DNA from 2 places in the Cupriavidus sp. GA3-3 genome. Region 2 is predicted to be linked to the other one. Evidence: riboswitches for the same ligand, from Rfam matches in the RefSeq annotation. Region 2 holds a riboswitch; the other holds the start of a gene.

Region 1 (8,961 bases), on a different contig from region 2:
CCGGCAGCTGCTGCCGCCGCACCCGCTGCTGCGCCGGCCGCCTCGGCCGACGTGGGCAAGAAGGTCTACGAGCAGGTCTGCGCCGCCTGCCACGCCGCCGGCGTGGCCGGTGCGCCCAAGTTCGGCGACAAGGCCGCCTGGGCGCCGCGCCTGAAGGAAGGCATGGACGCGGTCCACAACTTTGCGCTCAAGGGCAAGGGCGTGATGCCGCCCAAGGGTGGCTACGCCGGCCCGGACGCCGACGTGATCGCCGCCTCGGACTACATGGCCAACGCCGCCAAGTAAGTCCGCCTGCTGCAAACAAAAAGCCCGCGCACATTGCGCGGGCTTTTTTTCGTCCGTACCGCTTGCGCGGCCGCTACACCACGCGCGAGTACCGCGCCCGCGGCACGAAGCGCACCGGCTGCGCGCCATCGTTGGCGGCAACGGCCTGGGCACCCGTGGACGCTGGCCGCGCGGCGTCTTCGCGCAGGTAGCGGTCGAACACCATCGCCACGCGCCGCACCAGCAGCCGGCCCAGCGGCGTCACGGTGATGCGGTCCGGCGCGCATTGCACCAGTCCGTCCGCGCCCAGCGCGGCGAGGTCGGCCAGTTCCGGCGCAAAGGCCGTGCCGAAGCGGATGCCGTGGCGCGCTTCCAGCGCCGGGATATCGAGCACTCCATTGCACATCAGGGCGCCGATGATCTCGCGCCGCAGGTGGTCGTCGGCGCTCATCGCCACGCCGCGCGCCAGCGGCAGGCGGCCGTGGTCGAGCGCGCCGTAGTACTCGTCCAGCGTGCGCGCATTCTGCACGTAGCGCCCCGCGATCGCGCCGATCGCGGAAATGCCGAGCCCGACCTGGTCGTAGCCGGCATGCGTTGAGTAACCCTGGAAGTTGCGCTGCAGCCGCCCTTCGCGCTGGGCCACGGCGAGGTCGTCGTCGGGCAGCGCGAAATGGTCCATACCTATGTAGACGTAGCCCTCGGCGCTCAGCCGCTCGATGGTGGAGACCAGGATGTCGAGCTTCTCGCCGGCGGGCGGCAAGGCGTTTTCATCGATGCGGCGTTGCGGCTTGAACACATGCGGCAGGTGCGCGTAGCTATAGACCGAGAGCCGGTCGGGGCGCAGCGCCAGCACCTGATCGATGGTGCGGCCAAAGCGCGCCGCGGTCTGGTGCGGCAGGCCGTAGATCAGGTCCAGGCTGACCGAGCGGAAACCCAGCGTGCGTGCGGCATCCACCACGGCGCGGGTCTCTTCGAAGGGCTGGATGCGATGGATGGCCTGCTGGACCTTGGGATCGAAATCCTGCACGCCCAGGCTGACGCGGTTGAAGCCCAGTTCGGCCAGCAGCGCCATGCGGGCGTGGTCGACGCGGCGCGGATCGATCTCGATCGAATGCTCGCCCTCGGCCGCCAGCTCGAAATGCTCATGCAGCAGCGCCATCACGCGGCGCATCTCGCCGGGGTCGAGGAAGGTCGGCGTGCCCCCGCCCCAGTGCGACTGCAGCACCTGGCGGCGCGGCCCGAGCCGGTCTGCCACCAGCGCCATTTCGCGGCCCAGGTAGTTGACGTAGCGGGCGCTGCGGCCATGGTCGCGCGTGATGATCTTGTTGCAGCCGCAGTAGTAGCAGATGTTCTCGCAGAACGGGATATGCAGGTACAGCGACAGCGGCGCCGGCGCGTCGGCGCGGCAGGCGGCCAGTGCGTCGTGGTACAGCGACAGGTCGGGGCCGTTGTGGAAGCGGTCGGCCGTCGGGTACGAGGTATAGCGCGGGCCGTTGCCGTCGATGCGGCCGGCCAGCGCACGGAAGTCGGACAGCGCGCGGCGGTCGGGCGCAGGGGAAGTTATGGCAGACGGGATCATGGGGGCGCGGGGGTATGAGTGTATGACGGCCCATCGTAGGGCCGCACCGCCGCCGACGCGTTGACCGCCGTCAAGCGCGGGCATTGGACCCTGCGGGCGGCAGGCGTCACATTGGTGTCATGTGCGGCGGATACGCTGCGCGCCACCGCCGGCCCGCGCGTCACCTGCCCCCTGCAATGCCAACTCCCGACCAGACTCCGATGTTTCCGCCGTACCTACCGCTGCGCAGGCACCTGGCAGCACCGGCCCGGCACCGGCGCCGCCTGCTTGCCGCCGCCGGCGCGGCCCTGGCCCTGCCCGCCTGGCCAGCACTGTCGCAGGCGCGCCGCACGATCGTGGTCGGCCACCTGCTCGACCGCGGCGGCGCACAAGCCGACCTTGCGCGCGACTACCTGGCCGGGGCCAAGGTCATGTTCGACGCCGTCAACGCCGGCAACGGCCCGGTGCGCATCGCGCACGTGGTCCGCGACGCCGATCCCGACCCGCGCCGCGCGCTGGCGCAGGCGGTGTCGCTGGCCGATACCGACCGCGCCGAGCTGCTGTTCGGCCCGGGCGACCGGCTGTTGCCGGCGCTGGCGGCATCGGCCGAGCTGGGCCGGCGCGGCGTGCAGATCGTGGCGCCGCTGTCGGGCCTTGCGCTGACGGCCGACAACGTCTGGTTCACCCGTGCCGACTACCAGGCCGAACTGGACGCGGCGGTACGCCAGCTGCGCAGCTACGGCATGACCAGCATCGCGCTGGCCCTGGCGCCGGACTTCGCCGCCCCGTCGCTGGCCCGGCTGGAGGCGCAGACCGGGACGCGCGCGGTGCCGCTCGACGCCAATCCCGAGGCCGCCGCCCGGCGCATCGCCGCCACCCGCCCGGGCGCGGTGATCGTGGCGGGCGATACCCTCGCCTACGCCGGACTGGGCCGCGCGCTGGCGGTGCAGGGCTGGTACGGTTTCCTGGTCGGGCTGTCGTCGGTCAGCGCCACCGCCGCGCGCGAAATCCTGGGCGCTGGCTACAACGGCGGCATGGTGCTGACCCAGGTCGCGCCCGGGCCGCAACAGGCCACGCTGCGGGTGGTGAAGGAACACGTGGCGCGCATGAAGCAATACCTGGATGAGCCGCCGTCGCCGGCCACGCTGGCCGGCTATATCGGCGCGGCATGGCTGGCGCGCGCGCTGGCCGGCCTGCGCGGCAGCGGCGCGGCCGAGATGCGGCGGGCACTGCAGGGGCGCGTGGACGTGGGCGATTTCCCGCTCGACTTCACGCACGGGCAGCGCGGCTCGCAGTACGTCACGCTGGCGGCGTCAGCCGCGCGGTAGGGACAGGCGCGCGGGCAGGCCGCCTTCGGGGCGGTTGCTCAGGGTCAGCTCGCCGCCATGGCGCGCGGCAATGTCGGCCGCGATCGACAACCCCATGCCGACCCCGCCGGTGGCGCGGCTGCGCGAGGATTCGACGCAGTAGAACGGCTCGAGCAGCACAGCCGCCATACCAGGTATGCCTGCACCCGGCGTCTTGTCAGCTGGTATGCCTTTGTATCGGGACTGTAGCGCCCCGTTCAGCCCGGGGCCGTCTTGCCGCCGGTTCCCAGCAGTGCCTTGAGCGCGCCGAGCCGGTCCTTGGGGCTCATCGCCGGGGTTTCATCCACCGGCGCAGGCGCCTCCTCCAGCTTCATCTCGCCGATAAAGCGCGAAGGCTGGCACGAGTAGGTTTCGCGCGCACGCTTGCGCTTCTTGCACCAGCTGACATGCAGGCTGCGCTGGGCGCGGGTGATGCCGACATACATCAGCCGCCGCTCTTCCTCGATCTTCTCGTCGCTCATGTCCTCGTCTTCGCGGCAGTGCGGCAGGATGCCCTCCTCCACACCGACCAGGAACACGTGCGGATACTCCAGCCCCTTGGACGCATGCAGCGTGGACAGCCGCACCGCGTCGGGATCTTCCTCGCGGCCTTCCAGCATGCTCATCAGCGCCACGGTCTGGGTCAGCTCCAGCAGGTTCTTGCCTTCGCTGCCGAAGCCGTCGGCATTGTCGAAACCGGTGGCTTCCTCGCCCTCGGCGCCTTCGGGCTTGGTGCCCTTGCGCTTGAGCCAGTCCAGGAATTCCAGCGTGTTGGTCCAGCGCGACTGCGCCTGCCGTTCGTCGAAGCTGTCGTACAGGTAGGCCTCGTAGTGGATCCCTTCCATCAGGTCGTCCAGCACCACGGTGGCGGGATCCTTGGCCGCGCGGTCGGCCAGCCGTACCATCGATTCGCAGAACACGCGCAGCGGCTCCAGCTGGCGCGGCTGCAGCTTGCCTTCGATACCGCCCATCATCGCGGCCTCGAACAGCGACACCTTGGCCTGTCCGGCAAAGGTGCCCAGCACTTCCAGCGTGGTGTTTCCCACGCCGCGGCGCGGCGTGGTGATGGCGCGGATAAAGGCGGGATCGTCGTCGGGATTGGCAATCAGGCGCAGGTAGGCGCAGATGTCCTTGATCTCGGCCTTGTCGAAGAAGCTCTGGCCGCCTGAAAGCACATAGGGAATGCGCTCGCGCCGCAGGATCTGCTCAAACAGCCGCGCCTGGTGGTTGCCGCGATACAGGATGGCGTAGTCGCGGAACTGCGCGCGGCGCTCGAACTTGTGCGCGGACAGGCGGAACACCACCGACTCGGCCTCGTGCTCCTCGTCGTTCATCGGGTGGATGGCGATGGGGTCGCCCATGCCGTGCTCGCTCCACAGCTTTTTGTCGAACAGCTTGGGATTGTTGGCGATAACCGCGTTGGCCGCTTCCAGGATGCGCACGGTGGAGCGGTAGTTCTGCTCCAGCTTGATCACCTTCAGGTCCGGAAAATCGGTCTGCAGCCCGCGCAGGTTGTCCAGCGTGGCGCCGCGCCAGCCGTAGATGGCCTGGTCGTCGTCGCCCACCGCGGTAAAGGCCGGCGCGCGCAGGTGCGAGCCGCCCGCCAGCAGCTTGAGCAACTGGTACTGGCAGGCGTTGGTGTCCTGGTATTCGTCGACCAGGAAGTAGCGCAGGCGGTTCTGCCACTTGAGCTGCACCGCTTCATTGCGCGCGAACAGTTCGGCCGGCAGGCGGATCAGGTCGTCGAAATCCACCGCCTGGTAGGCATGCAGCGTGGCCACGTAGTTGCGGTAGACCAGCGCGGCCTGGTGCTCGTCGGCATTGGCGGCCTGCGCGATCGCTGCCTCCGGATCGACCATGCCGTTCTTCCACAGCGAGATCGTGCCCTGCACGCCGCGGATCAGCTTCTTGTCGGTGGTGCCGAGCTGCTCCTGGATCAGGCCGAAGCAGTCGTCCGAATCCATGATCGAAAACTGCGGCTTCAGGCCCACGTGCTCGGCCTCCATGCGCAGGATCTGCACCCCGAGCGAGTGGAAGGTACAGACCGTCAGCTGTTTGAGCGGAATGCGCTTGCCCTCGCGCGTAGTCTTGCCCTCCATCAGCTTGCCGATGCGCTCCTGCATCTCCTTGGCGGCCTTGTTGGTAAAGGTGACGGCGGCGATATGGCGCGGCTCGAAGCCCTTGTCCTCGATCAGATGCGCGATCTTCTGCGTGATCACCCGGGTCTTGCCGGAGCCCGCCCCGGCCAGCACCAGGCAAGGGCCGTCCAGGTAGCGGACGGCTTCGGATTGGGCGGAGTTCAGGCCATGGGTCATGCGTGGGATGCGGTTGGAGGCAGGGAAATCGGCAGGAACAGCGGAAGGCCAGGCGGGACACGCCAGCACCCAAGAAACGGGCACGGCGGCAAAGCTGCCGATGTTAACACGCTGGCCGCGGCAGGTCAGTCAGCGCAAGCCGCGTTGACACGGCCGGTTGTGTCAACGGCGTAACACTTCGTAAAGGCCGGAGCCAATCGCGCAACCAAACGCTCTAACTAGTATGTCCCCCTGGCCTGCGCGGCGGGGTTGACATGCTTGAATCATCACATCGGAGCCAATAATGAAAACCCTGCAGACTTTGACCAAGGTGACCCTGATCGGCGTGACCGTCGCGGCCTTTGCCGGTTGCGCGGATATGACCCCGAAGCAGCGTAATACCGCCATTGGCGCGGGCGCGGGCGCCGTGGGCGGCGCCATCCTCACCGACGGTAGCGCGCTGGGTACGCTGGGTGGCGCGGCCGTGGGCGGCGTGATCGGTAACGTTGTCACCGACGACAAGAAGAAGTAAGCCAGACCACCGCAGCGACAGGTACGGCAGGCTCCCCTGGCCCGTTTGACAAAGGCCGGGGCCTCCCGTACATTGCGCGCATCCGACCGGGAGAGCGCGCATCGCCTGCGCCGCCGAAGGGGTATCACCCGAAAACTCTCAGGCACCACGGACCGATCGGATCGGCATGCAATATGCACACGATGCATGCCGAACTCTGGAGAGCGGCACCCGCCATTCGTGGCGAGCGTGCCCACCGAAGGGGCGCACGAGGACGGGGTCCGGCAGGATCCGCCTTGTAATCTCTCAGGTATCGAGGACAGAGGGGTCATCCGCCGCAGCGGATTGCCACGCCACATTCAGGCGCGGCGAGCGTTGCGGCGGATGGCCCTTTTTTGTTTTCGCCAACCGAGACTGCCCCAGAGGATTCCATGACGCTCCAGGCCACGCCCCTCAACGCCATCCACCGCGCCCTCGGCGCCCGCATGGTTGATTTCGGCGGCTGGGACATGCCGGTCAACTACGGCTCCCAGATCGAAGAACACAATGCTGTGCGCACCGACGCCGGCATGTTCGACGTGTCGCACATGTGCGTGGTCGACCTCGCCGGCGCCAATACCCGCAGCTTCCTGCGCGGCCTGCTGGCCAACAATGTCGACAAGCTGCAGACCCCGGGCAAGGCGCTCTACTCCTGCATGCTGGATGAGAAAGGCGGCGTGATCGACGACCTGATCGTCTACTTCTTTGCCGAGGACCGCTTCCGCCTGGTCGTCAACGCCAGCACCGCGCTGGGCGACATCGAATGGATCCGCGCGCGCAATGCCGCCACCGGCAGCGATGTGACCATCACGCCGCGCCGCGAGGACGTTGCGCCTGCAGGCGTGCAGCCTCTGGCGATCGTCGCCGTGCAGGGGCCCAACGCCCGCACCAAAGTGTGGAGCACTTTCCCCTCGACCCAGCCGTCGGACACGCTCAAGCCCTTCAACGCCGCCGTGGTCCAGGACCCGGCCCTCGGCGAGATCATGGTGGCGCGCACCGGCTACACCGGCGAAGACGGCTTCGAACTGGTGGTGCCGGCCGAGAACGTCGCCGCCGTCTGGGAAAAGCTGAACGCCGCCGGCGTGCGCCCGGCGGGCCTGGGCGCGCGCGACACGCTGCGCCTGGAAGCCGGCATGAACCTGTACGGCCAGGACATGGATATCAACACCTCGCCGCTGGATGCGGGCCTGGCCTGGACCGTTGACCTGCAGAGCGAGCGTGACTTCACCGGCAAGGCGGCACTGGCCGCGGCCGGTTCGCGCCAGCAATTCCTCGGCCTGATCCTGCGTGACAAAGGCGGCGTCCTGCGCGCCCACCAGAAAGTGATCACGCCGGCCGGTGACGGTGAAATCACCAGCGGCACCTTCAGCCCGTCGCTGTCCCAGTCCATCGCCTTTGCCCGACTGCCCAAGGATGTCGCCGTGGGCGATACCGTGCAGGTGGAGATCCGCGACCGCAAACTCAACGCGACTGTGGTTAAACTGCCGTTTGTGCGTAATGGCAAGGCACTCGTGAGCTGAGGCTCATACCAACGGTCGCCCTCGCCTGCCGGCAGCTTCGCCGGGCAGGCATCACCCAACAAGAAACAAATCTGTATCCGGAGAACCTTCATGAATTTCCCCGCTGACCTCAAGTACACCGAGTCGCATGAGTGGGTACGCGTCGAAGCCGACGGCACGCTCACCATCGGCATCACCGACCATGCGCAGGACGCGCTGGGCGACATCGTCTTCCTGGAACTGCCCGAAGTGGGCAAGTCGGTCGGTGCCGGCGACGCGCTGGCAGTGGTGGAATCGGTAAAAGCCGCTTCCGACATCTACGCCCCCGTGGCCGGCGAAGTGATCGCCGTCAACGAGGCCGCCACGGCTGCCCCGGAGAGCGTCAACGCCGACGCCTTCGACGCGTGGCTGTTCAAGCTCAAGCCGGCCAACGGCGACGACGTCAACGGCCTGATGTCGGCCGACGCCTATAAGGCCAGCGTCGGCGCCTGACGCCGGCCGCGCCGGTCCATGGTTGGACCGGCCACTGCAGACTGACGCGCGCCGTCCCGGCTGACCACCGGCCGGCGCGCACCCCACGAGGTTCTTGCCAATGAACGCCCCGCTTCCCATGAACGCCGCCCAAGTGAACCGGCCCACGCTGGCCGAACTGGAGGCGCGCGACGCCTTCGCCGCCCGCCATATCGGCCCCGATACCCCCGAACAGCAGCACATGCTGAAGGTGCTCGGCTATGACAGCCGCGCCGCGCTGATCGACGCCGTCATCCCCGCCGCCATCCGCCGCCGCGACGGCATGCCGATGGGCGAGTTCACCGAGCCGCTGAGCGAGGAAGCCGCGCTGGCAAGGCTGCGCGGGCTGGCAGGCAAGAACAGGGTGCTGAAGAGCTTTATCGGCCAGGGCTACTACAACACCGTCACGCCCGGCGTCATCCTGCGCAATATCTTCGAGAACCCGGCCTGGTACACCGCCTACACGCCCTACCAGCCGGAAATCTCGCAAGGCCGCCTGGAAGCGATGCTGAACTTCCAGCAGATGGTCACCGACCTGACCGGGCTGGATATCGCCAATGCGTCGATGCTGGATGAAGGCACTGCCGCGGCCGAAGCCATGACGCTGCTGCAGCGCGTGAACAAGCACGATTCGAACACCTTCTACGTGGCCGACGACGTGCTGCCGCAGACGCTGGAAGTGGTACGCACGCGCGCGCTGCCGATGGGCATCGAAGTCAAGGTCGGCCCCGCCGCCGATGCCGCCGCGGCCAACGCCTTCGGCGTGCTGCTGCAGTATCCGGGCGTAAACGGCGACGTCAACGACTACCGCGCCATCGCCGACGCCGTGCACGCCGCCGGCGGCCTGGTGGTGGCTGCCGCCGACCTGCTGGCGCTGACGCTGATCGCCGCGCCTGGCGAATGGGGCGCCGACGTGGCCGTGGGCAACTCGCAGCGCTTC
Region 2 (8,961 bases):
GGGGCGGGTTATATCTCTTCGGCGTTGTAGTTTTGCGCGGGACAGGAAGTTTGTTCGACACGAATCAGCATGCAGCGAATCTGTTCTTTGTTGGCTGGTTCGTGTCTATGGTCGCAGCCTCATTAATTGGTGGATGGCTTGGGTATTCATCCGGGCGAAAATAGGGCACAAATCCACTATTTTTCAAGCGTATACATGCGCCGCGCCATGATTCCATCATGGCGCGGCGCTGTTCGAGCACGGTGGCCCTATCTTACAAATGGGAGAGGGGAGAAAACACCCGCGAACTCAAGCCTTGGCCAATGCCATCGGCGCACCCGCCGCGACTGCCACCCTCGCGCCGAGATGCTGGTCGACAACCCCTGCCACCATATCCGCCGTCACCGCCGACAAAGTCCACCCCAGGTGCCCATGCCCGGTGTTGTAGAAGATGCATGCCGCACGCCCGCGCCCCACGCGCGGCAGCATATCCGGCATCATCGGCCGCAGCCCGGCCCAAGGCACCACGCTGCGCGTGCTGACGCCGGGGAAGCACTGCTGCACCCATTCCACCAGCGGGCGGATGCGGTCGGCGCGGATATCGCGGTTGTAGCCGTTGAACTCGGCGGTGCCGGCCACGCGGAAGCGGTCGTCGCCCAGGCGGCTGGTGACCAGCTTGGTTTCGTCGTCGAGCAGGCTGACCACCGGTGCGGCGGCGCGGCTGGCCTCATCGGTCAGGTTGACCGTGATTGAATAGCCCTTGACCGGATAGATGTTGACGCGGTCGCCCAGCCCCGCGGCCAGTGCGCGGCTGGCGGTGCCGGCGCAGATCACGGCGCCGTCGAAGGTGGAGGTGGCCGTGTCGGCTCCGTCCTGCACGGTCACGGTGGCGCGCCTGCCGTCGGTCTTCACCGCCCGCACGTCCTGGCCGTACAGGCAGCGCACGCCCAGCCGATCGATGGCTGCGGCCAGGCCGCTGGTGAACTTGTGGATGTCGCCGGTGGAATCGCTCTCGGTGAAGTAGCCGCCGTAGTACGAGCCGGCCAGCGTCGGCTCGATCGCGCGCATCTCCTCGGGCGTCACGGCGCGCCGTTCCAGCCCGCCCTGCGCCAGCAGTGCCGAGACCCGGCCGGCATGCTCGAAGCCGGTCTTGTCGCGGTAGATATGGAGGATGCCTTCCTTCTTCAGGTCGAAATCGATGCCTTCCTGCGCCGCCCAGGCGAACAGGTGCTCACGCGCCGCGATGGCCAGGCGCGCGGTCTCGATGGTGTTGCGGCGGTAGTGGGGGATCGCGGCGATGAACTCGGCGAACCAGGACAGCTTGTGCCAGCTGGGCCGGGGATTGACCAACAACGGGGCGTCGTTGCGCAGCATCCATTTCATGCCCTTGACGAGGGTCGACCAGTGGGTCCAGACCTCGGCGTTGGAGGCCGACAACTGGCCGCCGTTGGCGAACGAGGTCTCCATGGCGGCATAGCGGTGCCGTTCGAACAGCGTGACGGAGAATCCGCGCCGGGCCAGCGCGTAGGCCGTGGTGACACCCGTGATGCCACCGCCGATGACAGCGATTGATTTCATGATCTGCAGGTTCCAGGAACGTCGATGGTGGGAGCCCGGACGCAATATGCGTGGCGGACGCCCCCTCTGTTCTGGACCTGAGAGATTCACGCCACCCGGCCGCGAGGGCGGGGCGCGCTTGCTCCTTCGGTATGCCGGCGGACGATAGCGTCCGGCATTCTTCAGAGTGCACTGACTGGTGATGCCGGTCCTTTTGCCTGAGAGTTTCCGGGGCGGTTGCTCCTTCGGCGCTGTCCGCGGCGGGCGCCGCGACAGTCTCTCCCTGCATCACATTGGCTTGACGCCAATCCGGGCAATGTAGTGACAAGGCTCGACGTTGGATATGCGGGTTAACGCTTAGGCAGCCTGCCGCCCGCGTCGCTATGTCGCATCGGCCTGCGCCCCCGTGCCCCATAAAATGTCAGCGCTCGCTCTCGGGGAGAGGCGCCGTATGCTGCGCTCAGGTGGAGTGAGTCGAAAAAGACGACAACAAGGTTTTCCAGTGAAGAAGAATCGCATTGCACTGGCCGTTTCGGCGGTGCTGATGGGCCCCGCCGTCGCCGCCGCCCAGGTGGTGGACGCGCCCGAGCCGCTGCAGGAGGTGGTGGTCTCGGCCAAGTCGGAGCGCGCCGAGACGCCGGCCATACCGCCCAACACGCCCTCGCCGTCCTACGGCATCAGCCGCCGCCGCATGGCCGACTTCAATGTGGTGAACACGGAAGACGCCCTCAAGTACGCGCCCAACCTCGCCGTACGCAAGCGCTTCATCGGCGATATGAATTCGATCATCTCGGTGCGCAGCACCAGTTCGCGCCAGTCGGCGCGGGGGCTGGTCTATGCGGACGGCCTGCTGCTGTCCAACCTGCTGGGATCGGACTTCAGCTTCCCGCCGCGCTGGTCGCTGGTCAACAGCGCCGAGATCGAGCGCATGGATGTGCTGTACGGCCCGTATTCGGCGCTGTATCCCGGCAACTCGCTGGGCGCGACGGTGCTGATCACCACGCGCACGCCGGAGAAGTTCGAGGGCGATGCCAGCGTGCAGCTGTTCACGCAGCGCTTCAGCCTGTATGGCACGCACGACAACTTCAATGGGGTCCACGCCAACGCCTATGTGGGCGACCGCGTCGGCCCGTTCTCGTGGCTGGTCAGCGTGGACCGGCAGGACAGCAAGAGCCAGCCGCTGAGTTTCTATACCGCGGCGCGCTCCACGGCCCGTGCCACTTCCGCCGACAAGCCGGTCACCGGCGCGCACTTCGACCAGGACCAGACCGGCCGCGAGCGCGTGGTGATGGGCGTGAACAGCGAGGGCGTCACGCATACCGTGCAGGACCAGCTCAAGCTCAAGCTCGGCTACGACATCACCAATACCCTGCAGGCGCAGTTCACCGCGGCCTACTGGCAGCAGGACCGCTCCAGTGCCACCGGCAGCTACCTGCGCGATGCCGATGGCAATGTTGTGTCGAGCGGTCCCGTGAATATCGGCGGTTATCGCTATGTGATTCCCGCCAACGCCTTTGCCCCGAGCAATGGCGAGGACGCGCGCTGGCTCTATGGCCTGTCGCTGCGTACGCGCAACGAGACCGGCTGGAATTTCTCGGGCGTGGCGTCGCTGTTCGATGTCAGCAAGGACATCAGCCGCAGCGCCAACACCGTCGGCAGCGGGCCGGGCACGGTGACCTATGGCGACGGCACCGGCTGGCGCACGCTCGACCTGAAGGCCGACTACCGCCCGCGGCAGCTGCAGGGCGGGCACTGGGTCACGTTCGGCTACCACTATGACAATTACCGGCTGAGCAACACCACCTACAACACCTCGGACTGGCAGGCGACCACCATCAGCGCCTTCAGCAACGCCTTTGCCGGCAAGACCGAGACCCAGGCGCTGTATGCGCAAGACGCCTGGTACTTTGCCGAGGACTGGAAGCTGATCCCCGGCGTGCGCTACGAACACTGGCGCGCCTATGACGGCAGCCGCAGCCAGCCCGGCGTGGATATCGGCTACCCGGTGCGCAGCGAATCCAACTGGTCGCCCAAGCTGGCGCTGGAGAAGGCATTCGGGCAGGACTGGCTGGGCCGGCTGTCGCTTGGCCAGGCCTATCGCTACCCGACTGTCAGCGAGCTGTTCCAGGGCCGCATCACCGGGACCGCGTTGATCAACAACGATCCCAACCTGCAGCCCGAGCGATCGTTCTCGAAGGACCTGACCTTCGAGCGCACGTTGGATTCGTCGTACTTCCGGGTCTCGGTGTATGAGGACGATATCCGCGATGCCCTGGTCAGCCAGACCAACACCACGGTATTCCCGACTGTCACCAGCTTTCAGAACGTCGACCGCGTGCGCACCCGCGGCATCGAGCTGGCCTATGACGCGCGCGATGTGTTCGTCAGCGGCTTCGACCTGTCGGCCAGCGGGGCCTACAACCATTCGAAGACGCTTGAGAACGCCATCAACCCGGCCTCGGTGGGCAAGTACTTCTACCGCATCCCCAGGTGGCGGGCCAACCTGATGGGCACCTATCGCATCACGCCGGCCTGGGCCGGCACGCTGGCCATGACCTATTCGGGGCGGCAGTACAATACGCTCGACAATTCCGACGTCAACCCCGACACCTTCGGCGGCACCAGCAGCTTCCTGACCTTTGACGTCAAGCTGACGTACCGGCCCGCGAAGAACGTGCGCCTCGGGCTTGGCATCGACAACCTTACCGACCAGCGCTACTACGTCTATCACCCGTATCCGGGCCGGACGTTCTACGCCGAGGCGAAACTCTCCTTCTGAGCACGTGAACAGGCTGACCACAACCATGCAAGGCGTTCGCCCCGGTTTCCGCTTGATCGTTGCCGGGCTGATGATGGCCGGTGCCGCGCTGGCCGCGACCGCGCAAACGCACGGCGATCACAGCGGCCACGGCGCGCAGGCCAAGGCCGCGAAGATGAGCGAGCTGGGCACCGGCGCCGCGTTCGATCGAAACGGCAAGCTATGGGTCGCCTACAAGGACGGCCCTTACGTCGCGGTACGTGCATCGACCGACTACGGCCGCAGCTTCGGGCCGGCGCAGCATGTCAACAGCGTGCCGGAGCAGGTCGCCGCCGATCACGAAAGCCGGCCCAAGGTCGCCACCGGGCGCGACGGCGATATCTTCGTCACCTGGACCCAGCCGCTGCCCAAGCCGTGGACCGGCTTTATCCGCTTTGCGCGCTCCACCGATGGCGGCAAGTCCTTCGCCGAACCGCTGACGGTGCATGCCAACCGCGACCAGATCGCCCACCGCTTCGACGCCATCGCGGTGGACAATGCCGGGCGCGTCTTCGTCAGCTGGATCGACAAGCGCGACGTGGTTGCCGCCGAGGCGCGCAAGCAGCCGTACGCCGGCGCCGCGGTCTACTACGCGGTCTCGGCCGATCACGGCAAGACCTTCCAGGGCGACTACAAGGTCGCCGACCAATCGTGCGAATGCTGCCGCATCGCGCTGTCGCCCACGCCCGACGGCAAGATGCTGGCGCTGTGGCGCCATGTATTCCCGCCCAACGCGCGCGACCACGCGCTGGCGCTGCTGGGCACCGACGGCAAGGCCACGCCGGTGCAGCGCGCCACCTTCGACGACTGGCGCATCGATGCCTGTCCGCACCACGGCCCCGGCGCTTCGGTGGCGCCCGATGGCACGGTGCACATGATCTGGTTCAACGTGCGCGAAGGCAAGCCCACGGTCTCGGTGGGGCGCTGGAAGGACGGCAAGCTGCAGGCACAGCGCCCGCTGGATGATCCGCGTGCGCAGCATGCCGACATCGTCGCGCTGAACGACAACGAGATCGCGGTGGCCTGGAAATCGTTCGACGGCCGGCAGACACGGCTGTCCGCCATGCTGTCGCACGATGGCGGCAAGACCTGGCAGACGCGCAAGCTGGCCGGCACGGAGCGCGACTCGGACCAGCCGCACCTGCTGCAGCACGCCGGCCGCGCCTACGTGCTGTGGCGTACCGAGGCCGAGGGCTTCCAGGTGTTCCCGCTGGGCAAGGAGGGCGCATGATGCCATCCCGCCGCAAGCTGCTCGCCGCTGCAGTCCTGACCCTGGCGATGACTGCCGCCAATGCCGGCAGTCAACCGGCCGAGCGCGTTGCCGTGTTCGCATCGGCCAGCGCCGCCCAGCTCGCAGCCAGCCAGCAGGGCAAGCCCTTTGTGCTGGTGGTGTGGTCGCTCGACTGCGTCTATTGCAAGCGCAACTTCGACACCATCGGCAAGCTGCGCGCGCAGCATCCAAACCTGCGCGTCGTCACGCTGGCGACGGACAACCCCGACGCGCTGCCACAGGTGCAGCAACTGCTCCAGCGCGTCAGGCTCACGCGCAACGCGTGGGTGTTCGGGCACGAGCCGCAGGAGCGGCTGCGCTATGCGGTCGATCCGGACTGGATGGGCGAGATGCCGCGCACCTACTTCTATCGCGCCGATGGCCAGCGGCAGGGCGTGTCCGGCGTGATCAGCGACGCCGACTGGGGCAAGCACCTGCGCTGGGCTGGCATCGCCGGCTGAGGCTGTGCCGGGAGCGGCTGTCCGCTCAATCCGGCTTGATCCCAGCGCGCGCAATGATGGGCTTCCAGCGCTGCTGCTCCTGCGCGATAAAGCGCGAGAACTCCGCCGGCGTGTCGCCCACCACAATCGCCGCATCCGCGCTCAGGCGCTCGACCGACGACTTGCTCTTCACTGCTTTCACGGTGGCGTCCGCCAGCTTGTCGGCGGCCGCCTGGGGCAGAGATGCCGGTGCCAGCAGGCCATACCACTGCGTCATCTCGAAGCCGGGATAGCCTTGTTCCGCAACCGTTGGCACGTCAGGCAGCTGGGCAATGCGCTGGGTCGTGCCGGTGGCGATGCAGCGCACCTTGCCGGCCTTGATGAACTGGATGATCGCCGGCGCGCCGACCGCGGCCGCGTCCAGCCTTCCGGACAGCAGGTCAGTGATCTGCGGGCCGCTGCCGCGATACGGCACATGGGTGATGAAGGTGCCGCTCGCGGCTTTCAGGTATTCAAAGGCCAGGTGGCCGGCGCTGCCGTTGCCGGCCGAACCGTAGTTCAGCTTGCCAGGCTTGCTCTTGGCCAGCGCCACGAACTCCTTCAGGTTCTTCGCGGGCACGTCGGGGTGGACCACGTACAGGCTCGGCACCTTGGACAGCAGCGAGATCGCGCGGAAGTCCTTGACGGGGTCGTAGGGCAGCTTCGGGAAGATAAACGGATTGACCGCCAGCGTGCCGATATGGCCGAGGATCAGCGTGTGGTTGTCATCGGCGCGCGCGACTTCGGCCATCGCGATATTGCCGGCCGCGCCGGGCTTGTTCTCGACGAAGACTGACACGCCTAGCAGCTTGGTCAGCTCCGCCGCGGTGGAGCGCGCCACGATCTCCGAGCTGCCGCCCGGCGCGAACGGCACCACCAGCCGGATCGGCTTGGCCGGCCAGGCCTGTGCGCGGGCCAGTGTTGGTGCCAGCGCGCACGCGCCCAGCGCGGCGGTGGTCTTGAGCAGATGGCGGCGAAGGGGATTTATCGGGGTCATGTATTTCTCCTCAAAGTTCTGTAGCTGGGCCGTGGTGGGGCAGAGTCGGTGCCAATTGGTGCTATTCGGGCTTGATGTTGCCGTCCCGGATGACCTTGGCCCATAGCCGGGCCTGCCCGTCGATGAATTGCCGTGCCTGTGCTGGCGGCGCAGCCACGACCTCGCCGCCCAGCTCGGCCACGCGTTGCCGGATCTCGGGGCTGGTCATGACTTTCCGCAGGGCGTCGGCGAGCTTCGCTGCGATCGGGTCCGGCGTTGCGGCGGGCAGGAAGGCCGCGTTCCATTCATAGACCTCGTAGCTCGCCACGCCGGCTTCCTGCATGGTGGGCACGGACGGCAATGCCTGGGTGCGGGCATGGCTGGTCACCGCCAGCGGCTTCAGCTTGCCGGCCTTGATGTGCTGCAGGCTCGAAGCGACGTTGGCAAAGAACAGCGGCACCTGGCCGGCGATGACATCGGTCATGGCGGGGCCGCCGCCCTTGTAGGGCACATGCAGTAGATCGACCCCCGCGCGCTGCTCGAACAGCACGCCGGCCAGATGCTGCGCCGAGCCATTGCCCGAGGACGCAAAGGCGACCGAGCCTGGCTTTTGCCTGGCCATGGCCAGGACGTCGCTGACCTTGCTGGCGGGGAAGCCCGCCGTGGCCACCAGCACGTTGGGATAGCGCGCCAGCACGCCGACCGGCCGGAAGGCCTTGTCCGGATCGTAGGGCAGGCGCGGATAGAGGCTGGGATTCACCGCATAAGAGGAGGCATCGACCATCATCGTGTAGCCGTCCGGTGCCGCCTTGGCGACATAGGCGGCACCGATCTGCCCGCCGGCACCCGGGCGGTTCTCGACGACGACGGTCTGGCCCAGCTCGCGCCCGAGGCCCGGCGCGATCAGCCGTGCCATCAGGTCCGCGCCGCCGCCCGGCGGATATGTCACCACGATCGTGATGGGCCGTGCCGGCCAGGCCGCGGCGGTGTCGGCGGCCTGCGCCAGCGTGGTGGTGGCGATCATGGCAGCGACCGTGGCGGCGATCGCGTGGCGTGCGTGCATGGGTCTGTCTCCTCGGGTGCGGTCCGTCAGCGGACGTCCGCGGTATAGCGAAAGGCAAAGGCGTCGCCCCGCGTCAGCCGGTATTCGATGCAGTTGCCGCCCAGGTCGAAGGCATGCCGGGTCACGACCGCGCACGGATGCGCATCCGGCAGGTCCAGCAAGGCGGCCTCGTCTGCTGCCAGCGTGCGGAAGGTCACTTCGTCAACGGCGCGATGGACCGTGATGCCGCAGGCGCTGCCCAGCAGCGGGTAGAGCAGGTCGCCCCATTGCGCCGGCGGGAGTTGCTGCAGGGCTTCGCAGCGCGGCAGCGGCAGCCAGATCGATTCCAGCAGCCGGGGCGTGTCCTCCAGCCAGCGGCGGCGCGAGATCGCCAGCCCGCGCGCGCCGGTCGGCAGCCCGAAGCGGGTTGCCATGGCCTTGTCCAGGCGCACGGCGCGGCACGACAGGATTTCCGAGCGCGGCACCGCCGGCGCGCCATCGACGCCGCCGAAGCGGAAAAACCGCATCAGGCTGGCCCCGCTCAGTCCCTTGCGCACAAAGGTGCCCTTGCCCTGCACGCGCTCCAGCAGGCCCTGCTGGACCAGCACGGCGATGGCCTGCCGGATGGTGCCCAGCGCAATGCCGAACTCCCTGGCCAGCGCGCCTTCCGCAGGGATGGCGCTGCCGGGCGTCCACGCGCCCGAAACAATATTTGCCTGCAGTTCCGCCGCGATCTGGCCGTAGCGGCTCAGGCCAGCGGCGGTGGTTGTAGTCTGGAGCAGCGCGTTGTCTGGCATGCCGAACCCGTGCTAAATTGATGTCGATGTCATCTAGAGGACTAGAATACTGACGCGGATACGG

The links. A riboswitch is a leader RNA that binds a small molecule or an ion and turns the genes downstream of it on or off. The one in region 2 is predicted to bind glycine.
Region 1: linked by a shared signal. The riboswitch ahead of gcvT (glycine cleavage system aminomethyltransferase GcvT) and the one ahead of C265_RS28925 (D-amino acid dehydrogenase) in region 2 are both predicted to bind glycine.

The regions. Positions count from the first base shown of each region.
Region 1 covers NZ_KB944486.1:51,936-60,896, forward strand. The annotation lists gene C265_RS20870 (cytochrome c5 family protein) at 1-285, shown strand, start outside; gene hemN (oxygen-independent coproporphyrinogen III oxidase) at 359-1,843, opposite strand; gene C265_RS20880 (ABC transporter substrate-binding protein) at 2,020-3,150, shown strand; partial or broken gene C265_RS20885 (ATP-binding protein) at 3,136-3,330, opposite strand; gene C265_RS20890 (UvrD-helicase domain-containing protein) at 3,387-5,483, opposite strand; gene C265_RS20895 (glycine zipper 2TM domain-containing protein) at 5,767-5,994, shown strand; glycine riboswitch at 6,072-6,159, shown strand; glycine riboswitch at 6,181-6,306, shown strand; gene gcvT (glycine cleavage system aminomethyltransferase GcvT) at 6,405-7,532, shown strand; gene gcvH (glycine cleavage system protein GcvH) at 7,623-8,003, shown strand; gene gcvP (aminomethyl-transferring glycine dehydrogenase) at 8,104-8,961, shown strand, end outside.
Region 2 covers NZ_KB944504.1:85,706-94,666, reverse strand. The annotation lists gene C265_RS28925 (D-amino acid dehydrogenase) at 289-1,557, opposite strand; glycine riboswitch at 1,614-1,732, opposite strand; glycine riboswitch at 1,733-1,831, opposite strand; gene C265_RS28920 (TonB-dependent receptor) at 1,988-4,315, shown strand; gene C265_RS28915 (sialidase family protein) at 4,341-5,564, shown strand; gene C265_RS28910 (hypothetical protein) at 5,561-6,064, shown strand; gene C265_RS28905 (tripartite tricarboxylate transporter substrate binding protein) at 6,090-7,079, opposite strand; gene C265_RS28900 (tripartite tricarboxylate transporter substrate binding protein) at 7,141-8,121, opposite strand; gene C265_RS28895 (GntR family transcriptional regulator) at 8,148-8,897, opposite strand.